DNA from 3 places in the Mesorhizobium sp. M1409 genome. Region 1 is predicted to be linked to each of the others. Evidence: riboswitches for the same ligand, from Rfam matches in the RefSeq annotation. Region 1 holds a riboswitch; each other region holds the start of a gene.
What was found. A riboswitch is a leader RNA that binds a small molecule or an ion and turns the genes downstream of it on or off. The one in region 1 is predicted to bind cobalamin.

Region 1 (4,210 bases):
CCCCACCCCCGGCCTGCGGCCGGACCCTCCCCTCGAGGGGGAGGGGGACGACGCCGCGTTCGGGGTCGTAGTAACCGGCTTTCGGCACTGCGACCGGCTCTGCTACGTCCGCATCAGACCCCGCCAACCTTGCCAGCCTCCGCATCAGCGCGCTCATATTCGCCGGGCCGCCCTCGCGGAAATAGTCGAGCAGGCCGTCGAGTTCTTCGCGCGGCAGCGTCGAGGCTTCGATCAGGCGCAGATCCTCGTCGCGGCATTCGCCGGGCAGCAGCGCCAGTTTTATGCCGCGCTCGCGGGCGGTCGAGGCAAGCTGGTCGCAGCCATAGCGCCACCAGTCGTAGCCGCCGAGGATGCGGACGAGGATGATTTTGGCGTGGCGGGCGACGCTATCGACCCAGAGGTCAACGGACATGGGATGGCGCAGATCACGCAGGGCGGCCAGCCGCATCGAGGGCAGGCGGCCGGCATCGGCCTTCCACGCGGCCGCAAGGCCTGCAAGATCGCTGTCGGTGAAGGACAGGGCCACGATATCCGCCGGCATCTGCCGCAGATCGACCGGCTCGGCGAGGTCGTCGAGCGAGGCGGATGTCGTGGTTAGGATGTGCATCGCGACCCGTGTCCGAAATCAGCCGGCGAGTATACGCTCGATAGCCGGGCGGTTCAGCCCCTTGAGGCCAATGACGACGAGGCGCGAGCGGCGGTCGTCCGTGGCGGTCCAGGCGCGGTCATAATAGTGGTTGACGCGCGGCCCGACGGCCTGCAGCAGCAGCCGCATCGGCTTGCCGCCGACCTCGACGAAGCCCTTTATGCGCAGCACGTTCTCTTCCTCGGCGGCGGTGGCGACGCGCTTTGCCAGTTCATCGGGATTGGCGATCGAGGCAATGTCGACGATGAACGTGTCGAAGTCGTCATGCTCATGGTCGAATGCGCCGTCGTGATGGGACTTGCGGTTTTCGATGTCATCCTCGACGGCCAGACCGAGGCCGAGCAGCACCGAGGGATCGACCTTGCCGTGCGACGTCGGCACGATCTTCACCGCGCGAGCGGAGTGTTCGTTGATGATGGCATTGGCGCGGGCGGTGCCGGCTGCGTCCATCAGGTCGCTCTTCGACAGGATGATCAGGTCGGCGCAGGCGATCTGGTGCTCGAACACCTCCTCGACCGGATCGTCGTGATCGAGCGTCTCATCCTGGGTGCGCTGCGCCTGCAAGGCATCCATGTCGTTGGCGACGCGGCCGTCGGCCAGCGCCGGGCCGTCGACCACGGCGATCACACCATCGACGGTGACGCGGCTCTTCACGCTTGGCCACTGGAAAGCCTGGACCAGCGGCTTGGGCAGCGCCAGGCCCGAGGTCTCGATCAGGATGTGGTCGATCCTCGGCGTCAGCGCCAGGATCTGGTCGAGCGCCGGGACGAAGTCGTCGGCGACGGTGCAGCAGATGCAGCCATTGGCCAGTTCGACGATGTTTTCCTCCGGGCAGGTATCGATGCCACAGCCCTTAAGGATCTCGCCATCGATGCCGATGTCGCCGAATTCGTTGACGATGATGGCAATACGCTTGCCGCCGGCGTTTTCCAGGAGATGGCGGACCAGCGTCGTCTTGCCGGCGCCGAGAAAGCCGGTGACGACGGTGCAGGGAACACGGGAGACGGAAACGGTCATTTCAAGTCCTTCAGCATGTCGAGGGGAGGGATGCGGGCAACGAGGCCGCGCTTCAGGCTGTCGGGACGGCCGCGCCACGGGATCAGGCCGTCGGTCGAGGTGGCGAAGAGCTTGGCGCCGGTAACGAGGTCGGCGCCGCTGGTCGCGGTCAGGTCACCGAAGACATAGCTCCAGCAGCCGTCGCGCAGGATGGCGGCGCTGAGACGTCGCTTGCAATTGCCGAGGCATTCAACGCCGCGGACACGAATGTTGTCGCCAGATGCGGCGCGGCGCGTGTCGTCCGCCAGCAGTTCGCCAGCGCGAGGATGGGCGTCGGAGCCGGTCTCGTCGCGACAGGAGGCGCAGACGATCACGGTGACGCCGGCCAACGCATCATCGTGCCCGGACGAAACATCCGCTGTGCCAGCCGAAAAACTGCTGTCGTGGTCCAAAGATCGGCTCCTTGCCCGGAAACCCGCCGGGCGATCGGATTCTAAAGTCGCGGACGGCAGGTCTCCTGGCTCGCGGGTCATCGCCTTGGTAGCCGCCTTCCCGGGACCATCCCAGTGGCTTTCGGCCTTGGCTCTTCGCTTACAGTTGCGGGGACAGCCGCGGATTTGGGACAGATATCCCTCACCGCATTCCCTCTTGGCTCCTCTCGTTGAAGAGAAGAGACCGTCTCGACCGGGATTTAGGCTTTTGCGGGTAGCGGTGTCAACGCGAGCTTACGACACGGTTAGGTCGGCCAACGCCGGACCCAAGTCACCGGCGGACGTCACTTCGATGTGTTCGAGGCCGAGCCAGCCCTGCATCTGCTTCAATTCCTCGAACAGTTCGACGGCGGTCCGCGGCGGCGCGTTGGGCTCGGCGTAGGCGGCGTGGACGCGCAGCACGCCGGCCGGCCGGTCGGCCTTGAGATCGACGCGCGCCACGATCCTGTCGCCGAGCAGGAACGGCAGGACGTAATAGCCGTATTGTCGCTTGTCGGCCGGCGTGTAGATCTCGATGCGGTAGTGGAAGTCGAAGAGACGCTCGGTGCGCGACCGCTCGAAGACGACCGGATCGAACGGCGCCAGCAAGGCTCGGGCCTCGACCTTGCGCGGCAGGCGAGCGTCCCGGTGAAGATAAGCCGGCTTGTCCCAGCCTTCGACACGCACCGGCAAAAGCTCGCCTGTTTCGACCAGTTCCTCCAGCCGGCCCTTCATGTCCGCCGGCGACAGCCGAAAGTAGTCGCGCAAATCGCCTGATGTCGCGATGCCGTGGGCGCGGGCCGAAATGCGCAGCAATTCGCGGTGCGCGTCCTCGGCGGCCGGCACCGGCAGATCGAGGATCGCCTGCGGCAGCACACGCTCGGGCAGATCATAGAAGCGTTCGAAACCGCGACGGTGCGCAGTGGTGATGCGCCCGGCCCAGAACAGCCATTCGAAGGCATGCTTGGAGTGGCTCCAGCCCCACCAGCCGCCCGAGCCCTTCTGGCCTTCGAGCGCGGAAGCGGCGATCGGGCCGCGATCGGCGACCTGGCGGTAGATCTCTTCGATATAGGCGGCATGTTCGCGGCCCCATTTGGCGAGGCCCAGATACATCTCATCGCCGCGCTCGGCCCGTTCCATGCGCCAGCGCATCAGCGGGTATGTCTCGACCGGCAGGAAGGAAGCCTCGTGCGCCCAGTATTCGAACACCGTGCGCTTGCGCGTCACAGCCGCGTTGTCGAGCAGAGCGAGCGGGTAGGGGCCAAGGCGCGAATAGAGTGGCATATAATGGGCGCGCACCACCGCGCTGACGGAATCGATCTGCAGCAGGCCGGTGCGGGCCAGTACCCGGGCGAAGTGCCGGCGGTTCGGGGTGCCGATTGGGCGGGGATCGAGAAACCCTTGGGCGGCAAGCGCGATGCGCCGGGCCATGGGGAGCGAAATCTTTTCCTTCATGCAGGCGTCACTCTGAGGGCGATTGAGGGGTGATTCCGGCCGATGCTAGCAGGGTTTTGGCGGCAACCATGTCAGGAGAGAAAAGTGGAGTAAAAAGCGAAGGAAATCAAACAAGAGGGGATCGGACCAGTTTGCCGCGATATGCCGTCCAGGTCGGTGTTTTGAACAAGGTTTGACTTGCTTCGCTGGAAGTGCTGCGCTAACCCTCGCCGCGTTGCAGCATAGGCCCTTAAAACGGTTCAGCGGTTAAACTGTCACGCTTCCGCATTAGGGTCCGGTGCTGTAATCAACGTGGATTGGCGCCAACGGAAAGCCGAGCATGAACGCACTCTTGAGCTCATACCTGCCCATCGTCCTGTTCATCGGCGTGGCGCTGGTTGTCGGCCTGGCGCTGCTGGCCGCGCCCTTCCTGGTGGCCTACCGCAATCCCGATCCCGAAAAGCTCTCCGCCTACGAGTGCGGTTTCAACTCGTTCGATGACGCCCGCATGAAATTCGACATCCGCTTCTACCTGGTGTCGATCCTGTTCATCATCTTCGACCTGGAAGTGGCCTTCCTGTTTCCGTGGGCTGTGTCGTTCTCGAAGATCGGCATGCTCGGCTTCTGGTCGATGATGGTGTTTTTGGCGGTGCTGACCATCGGC
Region 2 (4,210 bases), on a different contig from region 1:
AAGGAAAATTGCACATTTTCGCCGAGTGGCTTATTCCAAGAGTGTGATCGGGTTGGCATATTCCCGGCCGACGTCCGCCAGCCGGCAACTCCCCACACGGTGAGGAAGAGAAGCCTCACGCCTGCACTTTCTGCCGGAGCGCGCGCGCCGCAGCGACCATGTTCATGAGGGCAGGGCGGACCTCCTCCCATTTGCGTGTTTTGAGGCCACAGTCCGGGTTTATCCACAGTTGGCCGTCGGACAGTCGCTCGCGGGCAAGCATGACTAAGTCCGAAATCTCGCCGGCTTCCGGGACGCGTGGTGAGTGAATATCATAAACGCCGGGACCGATTTCGTTCGGATATTTGGAGCTCGTGAAGGCGTCCAACAGTTCCATCTTCGAGCGCGACGTCTCAATCGAAATGACATCCGCATCCATTTCAGCGATCGCGTGAATGATCTCGTTGAACTCCGAATAGCACATGTGGGTATGAATTTGAGTCGCGTCCTTTACACCCGTTGAAGCGATCCGGAAGCATTCGACAGCCCAGTCGAGATAGACTTTCCAGTCAGATTGGCGCAGTGGCAATCCTTCGCGAAACGCGGCCTCATCGATCTGGACCATCCTTGCGCCGGACCTTTCGAGATCCCTCACTTCGTCGCGGATGGCGAGCGCGATCTGGCGGCAGGCTTCGGAGCGGGGTACGTCGTCGCGAACAAAAGACCAATTGAGAATGGTGACTGGGCCTGTGAGCATTCCCTTCACGGGCTTTTCCGTAAGCGACTGGGCGAATTGCCACCAGCGCACTGTCATCGGATTGCGCCTCGATACGTCGCCGAAAATGATGGGGGGACGCACGTAGCGCGACCCATAGCTTTGTACCCAGGCATGCTGGGTGAGCGCGAAGCCGGACAACTGCTCGCCGAAATGCTGTACCATGTCGTTTCGCTCGAACTCACCGTGCACCAGCACGTCCAGCCCGATCTCTTCCTGCCAGCGAATTGCAGCCTCGATCTCCTTCTTCAGGAACGTCTCATAGTCGACATAGCTCAGCTGGCCCTTCGCATGAGCGGCCCGCGCCTTGCGTACCTGCGGCGTCTGCGGGAAGGACCCGATGGTCGTCGTCGGGAACGGCGGCAGCCCGAGTGAGCCGGCTTGGACTCTGGAGCGCTCGCCAAAAGCGCTCTCTCGTCGCTTCGCGCTGTCCTCAATGCTAGCGATCCGCCCCTGAACAAGCGGGTCATGGATCCTCGTGGATGTCACGCGCGTGGCGGCAGCCTCGGCAGACGCTTTCAACGCGCCTGCCACCGCATCCCTGCCTTGGGACAGGGCCCGGGCCAGCAAGACCAGCTCGTCGGTCTTCTGGGCCGCGAGGGCGAGCCACGACCTGATGTCGGCGTCGAGTTCCGTCTCCATGCGCAGATCAATCGGCACATGCAGCATCGAGCAAGAAGGCGCGATCTCGACGCGGTCCAAGGGCCAGCCGGCGACGATCGGTTTGATGCGGTCGAGAATGGCGGGCAGGTTCGCACGCCAGACGTTGCGGCCATCGATCAAGCCAAGCGAGAGCACCAGATCCTTCGGAGCGAGCCGACCCACCGTTTCCAGCTGCTCGGGAGCGCGCACGAGATCAATATGCAGCCCGGCCAGGGGCAGAGAAACCGCGGTTTCGAGATTGTCTCCCAGCGACCCGAAATACGTAGCCAGCATGATCTTCAGCTCGGGCGCGGCTTTCGACAGCTGGCCATAGGCGAATTCGAACGCAGCTCGTTCGTTCGGGTTCAGATCGAGGACAAGCGCTGGCTCATCGATCTGCACCCAGTCGGCTCCCGACAGCTTCAGCTTCTGCAGGACTTGCTCGTAAACGGGCAGCAGCCGCGGTAGGAGCGCGATGGGACCGAACCCCTCGGCAGGCGATTTCGCCAGCTTGAGGAAGGTGATGGGTCCAAGGATGACTGGGCGTGTGTGAATGCCGAGAGCTTTAGCCTCGAGGAAGTAATCGACCGGCTTCGATGACGAGAGGGCGAACGTCTGATCATCATCGAGTTCCGGCACAATGTAGTGGTAGTTGGTGTCAAACCACTTGGTCATTTCCATCGCGGTTACACCAGGTCCATGAGCCTCCTCCTGGTGACCAGCGTGTCCACAATCCTCCGTCTGACCCTGGTTGCCGCGCGCCATTGCGAAGTAGATGTCAAGTGGGACCTCGCCGCTATTCCAGCCGTAACGGGATGGAACGGCCCCGACCATGGCTGCGGTGTCGAGCACATGGTCGTAAAGCGAGAAGTCGTTCGACGGGATTTTCGACACGCCGCGATCGCGCTGCTCTTCCCAGCTAGCGGCACGGAGCGCCTTCGACGTCGTGAGAAGGTCGCCAGCGGACGATGTTCCGGACCAGTAGCTTTCAAGCGCGAATTTCAGTTCTCGCCGACGACCGAAGCGCGGCACGCCGAGCGTTGCTACAGGAATTTCCTGAGAGTCAGTCATGTCATACCCCGATGGTTGGGGCGCCGATGACAAGGAAGGCGCTAGCAGACCGGCACGAACGCCGGCTTGCAGCGGCCACCGAGACACCCCGCCCATGGACGTAATCCGCCGTGGCAGGTCTCCTGGCTCGCGGGGTCATAGCCTCTACCCGTCTTCCTGAGGGTATTCGCCTCAGTGACATGAGTGGGGTTGGCTCGCCGCTAACAGTTGCGGGGGCAGCGCCGGCATTGCACCGGCTTCCCTCTTAGCTCCGCTGCGGCAGCGCCGCACGCGAGAACCACGACACGCAGACAATCACAGCAGTCCGCTCTTTTGTCAATGACGCATAACGAAATGTTTATGTCGTTATGTGATTTCGCTTTTACGCTTGTCTAACATTGTGAAATATTCAGTCGCCCATTGGCGGCGCTGCTCCGCTGCCACCATAGTCCAACTAATGGATCCCTGTCGGGCTGCGACATCCCTCGCAGGTCGCCGATGAAGGATTTCGGACAAGACTTCAAGCGCGTGACAACGTCATTAGAATGCAGAAGATCGCATTGGTGGCGATGTTTAACGATGCGGCCGCAAGCCGTGCGTGCGTGGTAGAAGCGGTTTTCTCGGAGTGAGCGCCAAACCGTGGTCCGAGGGGAATTGGCACGCCAGTCGTCATCACGGGTGACTAGGCAATCGTGATGACTCCGCTCGGCGGCAAGAGACCACACTGACGGAGCCTGGCTCAAGGGTCTGATGCAAAGCCCGACTGTGGTCCCGATAAGCCGCTTAAGCCGCATTCAGGCGGTCAGGATAAGTATCTCTCTCTCCAAGCGCTCGGCATTGAGGGATGCGCAAATGCAGGCAAAGCTCGCGTGCTTCATATTCTGCATCATACGATCGGCAGGACCCAGTTTTTATCCAGTGCACGCGTCAGCGCGGTGTGCAATTCTGGCTCGGTCCGATACGAAGGCATTTGGGCCTCGCTGATCCAGCCCAAGCCAACATAGTGGAAGTGATCCGCAGGGACCGTAACCCGGCTGCTGTCCAGTTGCCGAACGAAGTCCGCTGACCAATGGTGGATCGTATACGCTTCAAGTTTGTCCATCATCCTCCGCCAGCGTTGGATGCGTTCTTCGCGCGGCATGCTGGCCGCTCTTGAGATCGCGGTAGCTATCTCGTCGGAGAGCCTCGGATTTACCAGCAGGGCGTCCTCGCCGAAGTCTTCGGCCGCGCCGGCAAACTTCGATAACACCAGAACGCCAGGGTCCATCGGATCTTGTGCAGCAATGTATTCTTTCGCCACAAGATTCATGCCATCGCGCAACGGCGTCACAACGCAAACACGCGCGGCTCTGTAAAGACCCGCTATCTCAGCTTGGGTGAACGACCTGTTCTCATAGATAATCGGCATCCACTCGTCCGTGCCATGCCGGTTGTTGACTTGATTGACGAGTCTTTCGACGTCGCGCCGATATTCGCTGTACGCTTGGATGTCGCCACGTGAGGGAGTTGCGATTTGCAAGAGCGAGACACGTTGCGGCTCGACTGCCAGCAGATCGAAAGCTTTAATCCGATTGTCGATGCCCTTGGTGTAGTCGAGCCGATCGACGCCGATAACTAGCTTTGCTCCGCCAAGTTTCAACTGCGAAATGTAGGCTTTCTGCGCCTCAAGCGAATCTGCGGCACACTGTTCGAATTGCTTCGGATCGATACCTATAGGAAAATTTTGGCATTGCGTCTGGCCATGGTCCGAGAAAACGACCCCGT
Region 3 (4,210 bases), on a different contig from region 1:
TGTTCCTGTTCGACGAGCCGCTGTCGAACCTTGACGCCGCACTTCGCGTCGCCACACGCATCGAGATCGCCAAGCTCAAGGAATCGATGCCCGCCACGACCATGATCTATGTCACCCACGACCAGGTCGAGGCAATGACGCTGGCCGACCGCATCGTGGTGCTCAAGGACGGCCATATCGAACAGGTCGGCACGCCGATGGACCTCTACAAGAAGCCCGGCAATCTGTTCGTTGCCCAGTTCATCGGCTCGCCGGCCATGAACATCCTGCCGGCGACCATCGACAAGACCGGAAATCCGACTGTCGTCAGCCATGTCGGCGGGCGCAAGGCGACCGTGCCGATCACGACGCCTGCTTCGGCAAAGGGTGCCGCGGTGAGCTTTGGCGTGCGACCGGAGGACCTGATCATCGCCAGCGGTGCGGACTATCTGTTCGAAGGGACGGTCGACTATGTCGAGCAGCTCGGCGAAGTCCAGCTTGTCTACATCGACATCGGCCGCGCCGACCTGCCGCTGGTGACCAAGCTGCCTGGCAATGTCGAAGTCAAGCGTGGCTCGACATTGCGCCTGAGCGCCAATGGCGAAGATCTGCATATCTTCGACACGGATGGGCGGTCCTTCGCTCTTCACGAAGCGGAGGCGAAGGCGGCCTGAGAGGTCGCACGACGATACTGCCCTGTTACAAAAACAAGAGCGGCGGGCAAGGTCCGCCGCTCTCGTTTGGAGATCAGCTTCGGCTGTTAGCGGCCGAAGAGGTTTCGGTCACTGCCCTGAGGGGCGGACTTCGGTGCATCGCCCGACGAATTGAGCAGCTTGTAGACGGGCGATTCGCTCTTGCGGATCGAGCCCGTATGCGAGGTGTCGACGTTGACGGTCGACTGCTTGTTGATGTCGGTGCCGCCAGCGTTGTCGTTGCGGGCATAGGCGCTGCCGGCGGCAATCAGAAGAGCGGCGGCAGTAAGAACAATCTTTTTCATTTTGATACTCCGTATTCTCGAATTCGATACGGCGGGTTAACCCGCCGCATCGCTGTCGGATGTTGGTTTTGGTCGGGTTAGTTGTTGCCGAACAGGTTGCGGTCGCTGCCATGGTCGACAGGCGCCTGCGTGGCCGGCTCCGACTTCTTGACGGAAGCCGTGTACGAGCTGTCGACCGCGGCGGCAGGCTGGTCGGCGCCCTTGGAGCCAAAGTTGTCGCTGCCGGCGAAGGCACTGCCGGTGACGGCCAGAACGGCGGCGGCGGCAAGAAGGATCTTGTTCATTTTAGTCTCCTGGATTTCTGGATTTCGCCAGGACGGCGGGCAGACCCGCCGTCAACTGGGAATTGGTTGTTAGCGGCCGAAGAGGTTACGGTCGCTGCCCTGAGCGGGCGTCTGGGCAACCGGTTCCGAGGTCTTGGTGGAAGCCGTGTACGACTTGTCGACCGCGGCAGCAGGCTGATTGGCGCCGTTCGAACCGTAGTGGTCGCTACCATTAGCGAAGGCGCTGCCGGAAATGGCCAGAACGGCGGCGGCAGTGAGAATGATCTTTTTCATTTTTTTGTACTCCAGTATCTTCTTTTCCGTCCGTCCAGCGGCGTGTCTTGGAAGGGAAATCGCGTCGTTCGGACAGCCCCGATGTGGGAGGGCATCCTCGCCTTTTCCAATCACGAAGTTGTTCCGTGTGGACCATGAATCCGCCACTTGAAATTGTGCCACGGGATTCTACACGCTACTTTTTATTTATGTTTTTCAACACTTAAGCAAAATCGCCCGCTGGATCACCAACTGTTTCCAAGGCCCGGCGTTCACACCGTCCTGCACGCACCGTCAACAGAAACGAACCGTTCGGTTCGATTTTAGAACCAGCTAATAGTCACTTTTCGAAACCGTTAACCTTTTTGGTCGCCGGCAAGGGGCCGGCTTCGAGGAGATTGCAGTTGGGAATGGCCGCCGCGGAGATAGGATTTCGGCTCAACAATCGCCAACCGGAACGTTTCGCATGCGTGTCGCGCCGCATGGATACGATGTCGTTTTCATGCCGATGACGCGCCCGCGATCGTGGTTAGATCATACCATCTCAGGTGCCGCTTCGTGACGACGAGGCGGAGAATTGGGAAGCCGGTCAGAATCCGGCGCTGCCCCCGCAACGGTGGTGGAGTTCAAGTCGCAACGGGAGACCACTGGGCAGTTGCCTGGGAAGGTGTCGCGATGGTCCGTAAGGACAACTCCAGAGCCCGGAAACCAGCCCGAGATTTCTAGACTCGACTGATCGCGGTGGGCGGTCAAGAGGTGGATAGTGCATGTCCGGCGCATCGCCGGCCTGCGTCCGATCCTTCCTCCGTCACCACCATTTCAGTCCTTAAGAAACGAGGACAGGACATGGATATTCGCAACGACATGCTGAGGCTCTTGAACAGCCGCCGGCAAGGCTTTTCGCTGGAGCAGCCCTTCTACACCGATCCAGACTTTTTCAAGCTCGACATGGAGCTGATCTGGTATCGTGATTGGCTGTTCATCGGCCACGATTGCGAGCTGCCTAAGCCGGGCAGCTACATCACAGTGCAGATCGGCGACTATCCGGTCGTTCTTGTCCGCGACCAGCAAGGCAAGATCAACGCCTTCCACAATTCCTGCCGCCATCGCGGCAGCCGCGTCTGCAACACAGAGAGGGGTACGGCGGCAAAGCTGGTCTGCCCCTATCACCAGTGGACCTATGAGCTCGACGGCCGCCTGCTGTTTGCCCGCCAGATGGCCGACGGTTTCGACAAAAGTGAGTTCAGCCTGAAGCCGGTCGCCTGCGAGAGCGTCGGCGGCTACATCTTCATCTGCCTGGGCAAGGAGCCCGCCGATTTCGCGCCGATGCGGGCGATGATCGAACCTTATCTTTTGCCGCACCGGTTGCGGGAAGCAAAGATCGCCTTCGAGAGCACGATCATAGAGAAGGGCAACTGGAAGCTGGTCTGGGAAAACAATCGCGAGTGCTATCACTGCGTCGCCAATCATCCCGAGCTGTGCAAGACCTTCCCGGAAGCGCCTACCGTGACCGGCGTCAACGGCGCCGACAGCGACCCCGAAATGGTCGCGCATTGGGCCAAATGCGAGGCATCAGGCCTGCCGAGCAAGTTCCGCATCGATCCGGCCGGGCAGTACCGCGCCACCCGCGCGCCGCTGTTGCGCGATGCCGTCAGCTACACCATGACCGGCAAGCTGGCGGTGAAGAAGAACCTCTCCGACACTGTCTCCGCCGACAGGATCGGAACCTTGATGCACTATCACTATCCGACGACCTGGAACCACATCCTCATCGATCACGCGGTGACGTTCCGGGTGCTGCCGATCAGCGCCACGGAAACGGCGGTGACGACGAAGTGGCTGGTGCACAAGGACGCGGTCGAGGGGGTCGATTACACCATCGAAGACCTCACCCATGTCTGGACCGAAACCAACGACCAGGATCGCCGCATCGTCGAGGAAAACGCCTTTGGCATCCTGTCGCCCGCCTACGAGCCCGGCCCCTATTCGGAGTTGCATGAGGGCGGCGTGATCCAGTTCGTCGAATGGTATGCGTCGTTCATCGGCCCGCGCCTCGCCGAAGGCGGCCGGCCGGCCCTGCGCAGCGTCGCCTAGTGCATGTCGCCCAAAATGCGCAGCGGCTTTGGGATCATGCACAAAACAAAAGGGACAAGAGGATGAATGCGATGACGGATCTTGGCCTCTATCGCCATCTCGACCAGATGACGCCCTGGAACGACAGGCTGCAGGTGCTGGAAGTGATCGGCGTCAGCGACGAAGCACCTGACGTAAAGACCTTCACCTTCCGCTCCGACAACCAGACCTGGTTTCGCTACAAGCCGGGCCAGTTCGTGACGCTGGAACTGCCGACAGCCGACGGGCCGCTGATGCGCACCTACACGCTGTCGTCCTCGCCATCGCGGCCGTTCTCTATCGCGGTGACAGTGAAGGCGCAGGCGGGCAGCACAGGCACGCGCTGGATGTTCGACCATCTGGCGCCGGGCTCGCACGTCAAGGCCTATGGGCCGACAGGTGACTTTTCGCTGCACAGCCACCCGGCGGCCAAGTATCTGTTCATCTCCGCCGGTTCCGGTGTGACGCCGATGATGTCGATGCTGCGCTGGCTGAACGACTGCGCGCCATGGACCGATGTCGGCTTCGTCAACTGCGCGCGCCGTCCGGAAGAGATCATCTTCCGCAAGGAACTCGAACTGCTCGG

Region 2: another riboswitch for cobalamin. It lies ahead of metE (5-methyltetrahydropteroyltriglutamate--homocysteine S-methyltransferase); the one in region 1 lies ahead of NKG99_RS23095 (DUF1636 family protein).
Region 3: another riboswitch for cobalamin. It lies ahead of NKG99_RS15920 (aromatic ring-hydroxylating oxygenase subunit alpha); the one in region 1 lies ahead of NKG99_RS23095 (DUF1636 family protein).

Annotation. Positions count from the first base shown of each region.
Region 1 is NZ_JAMYKV010000033.1:33,805-38,014, forward strand. Features, by position in the region: gene NKG99_RS23085 (cobaltochelatase subunit CobN) at 1-607, opposite strand, end outside; gene cobW (cobalamin biosynthesis protein CobW) at 626-1,663, opposite strand; gene NKG99_RS23095 (DUF1636 family protein) at 1,660-2,094, opposite strand; cobalamin riboswitch at 2,133-2,336, opposite strand; gene NKG99_RS23100 (winged helix-turn-helix domain-containing protein) at 2,368-3,567, opposite strand; gene NKG99_RS23105 (NADH-quinone oxidoreductase subunit A) at 3,887-4,210, shown strand, end outside.
Region 2 is NZ_JAMYKV010000024.1:73,912-78,121, reverse strand. Features, by position in the region: gene metE (5-methyltetrahydropteroyltriglutamate--homocysteine S-methyltransferase) at 116-2,467, opposite strand; cobalamin riboswitch at 2,563-2,764, opposite strand; gene NKG99_RS19280 (alpha,alpha-trehalose-phosphate synthase (UDP-forming)) at 3,333-4,210, opposite strand, start outside.
Region 3 is NZ_JAMYKV010000017.1:93,054-97,263, forward strand. Features, by position in the region: gene NKG99_RS15900 (ABC transporter ATP-binding protein) at 1-653, shown strand, start outside; gene NKG99_RS15905 (DUF680 domain-containing protein) at 740-976, opposite strand; gene NKG99_RS15910 (DUF680 domain-containing protein) at 1,054-1,260, opposite strand; gene NKG99_RS15915 (DUF680 domain-containing protein) at 1,330-1,533, opposite strand; cobalamin riboswitch at 2,042-2,243, shown strand; gene NKG99_RS15920 (aromatic ring-hydroxylating oxygenase subunit alpha) at 2,359-3,606, shown strand; gene NKG99_RS15925 (FAD-binding oxidoreductase) at 3,678-4,210, shown strand, end outside.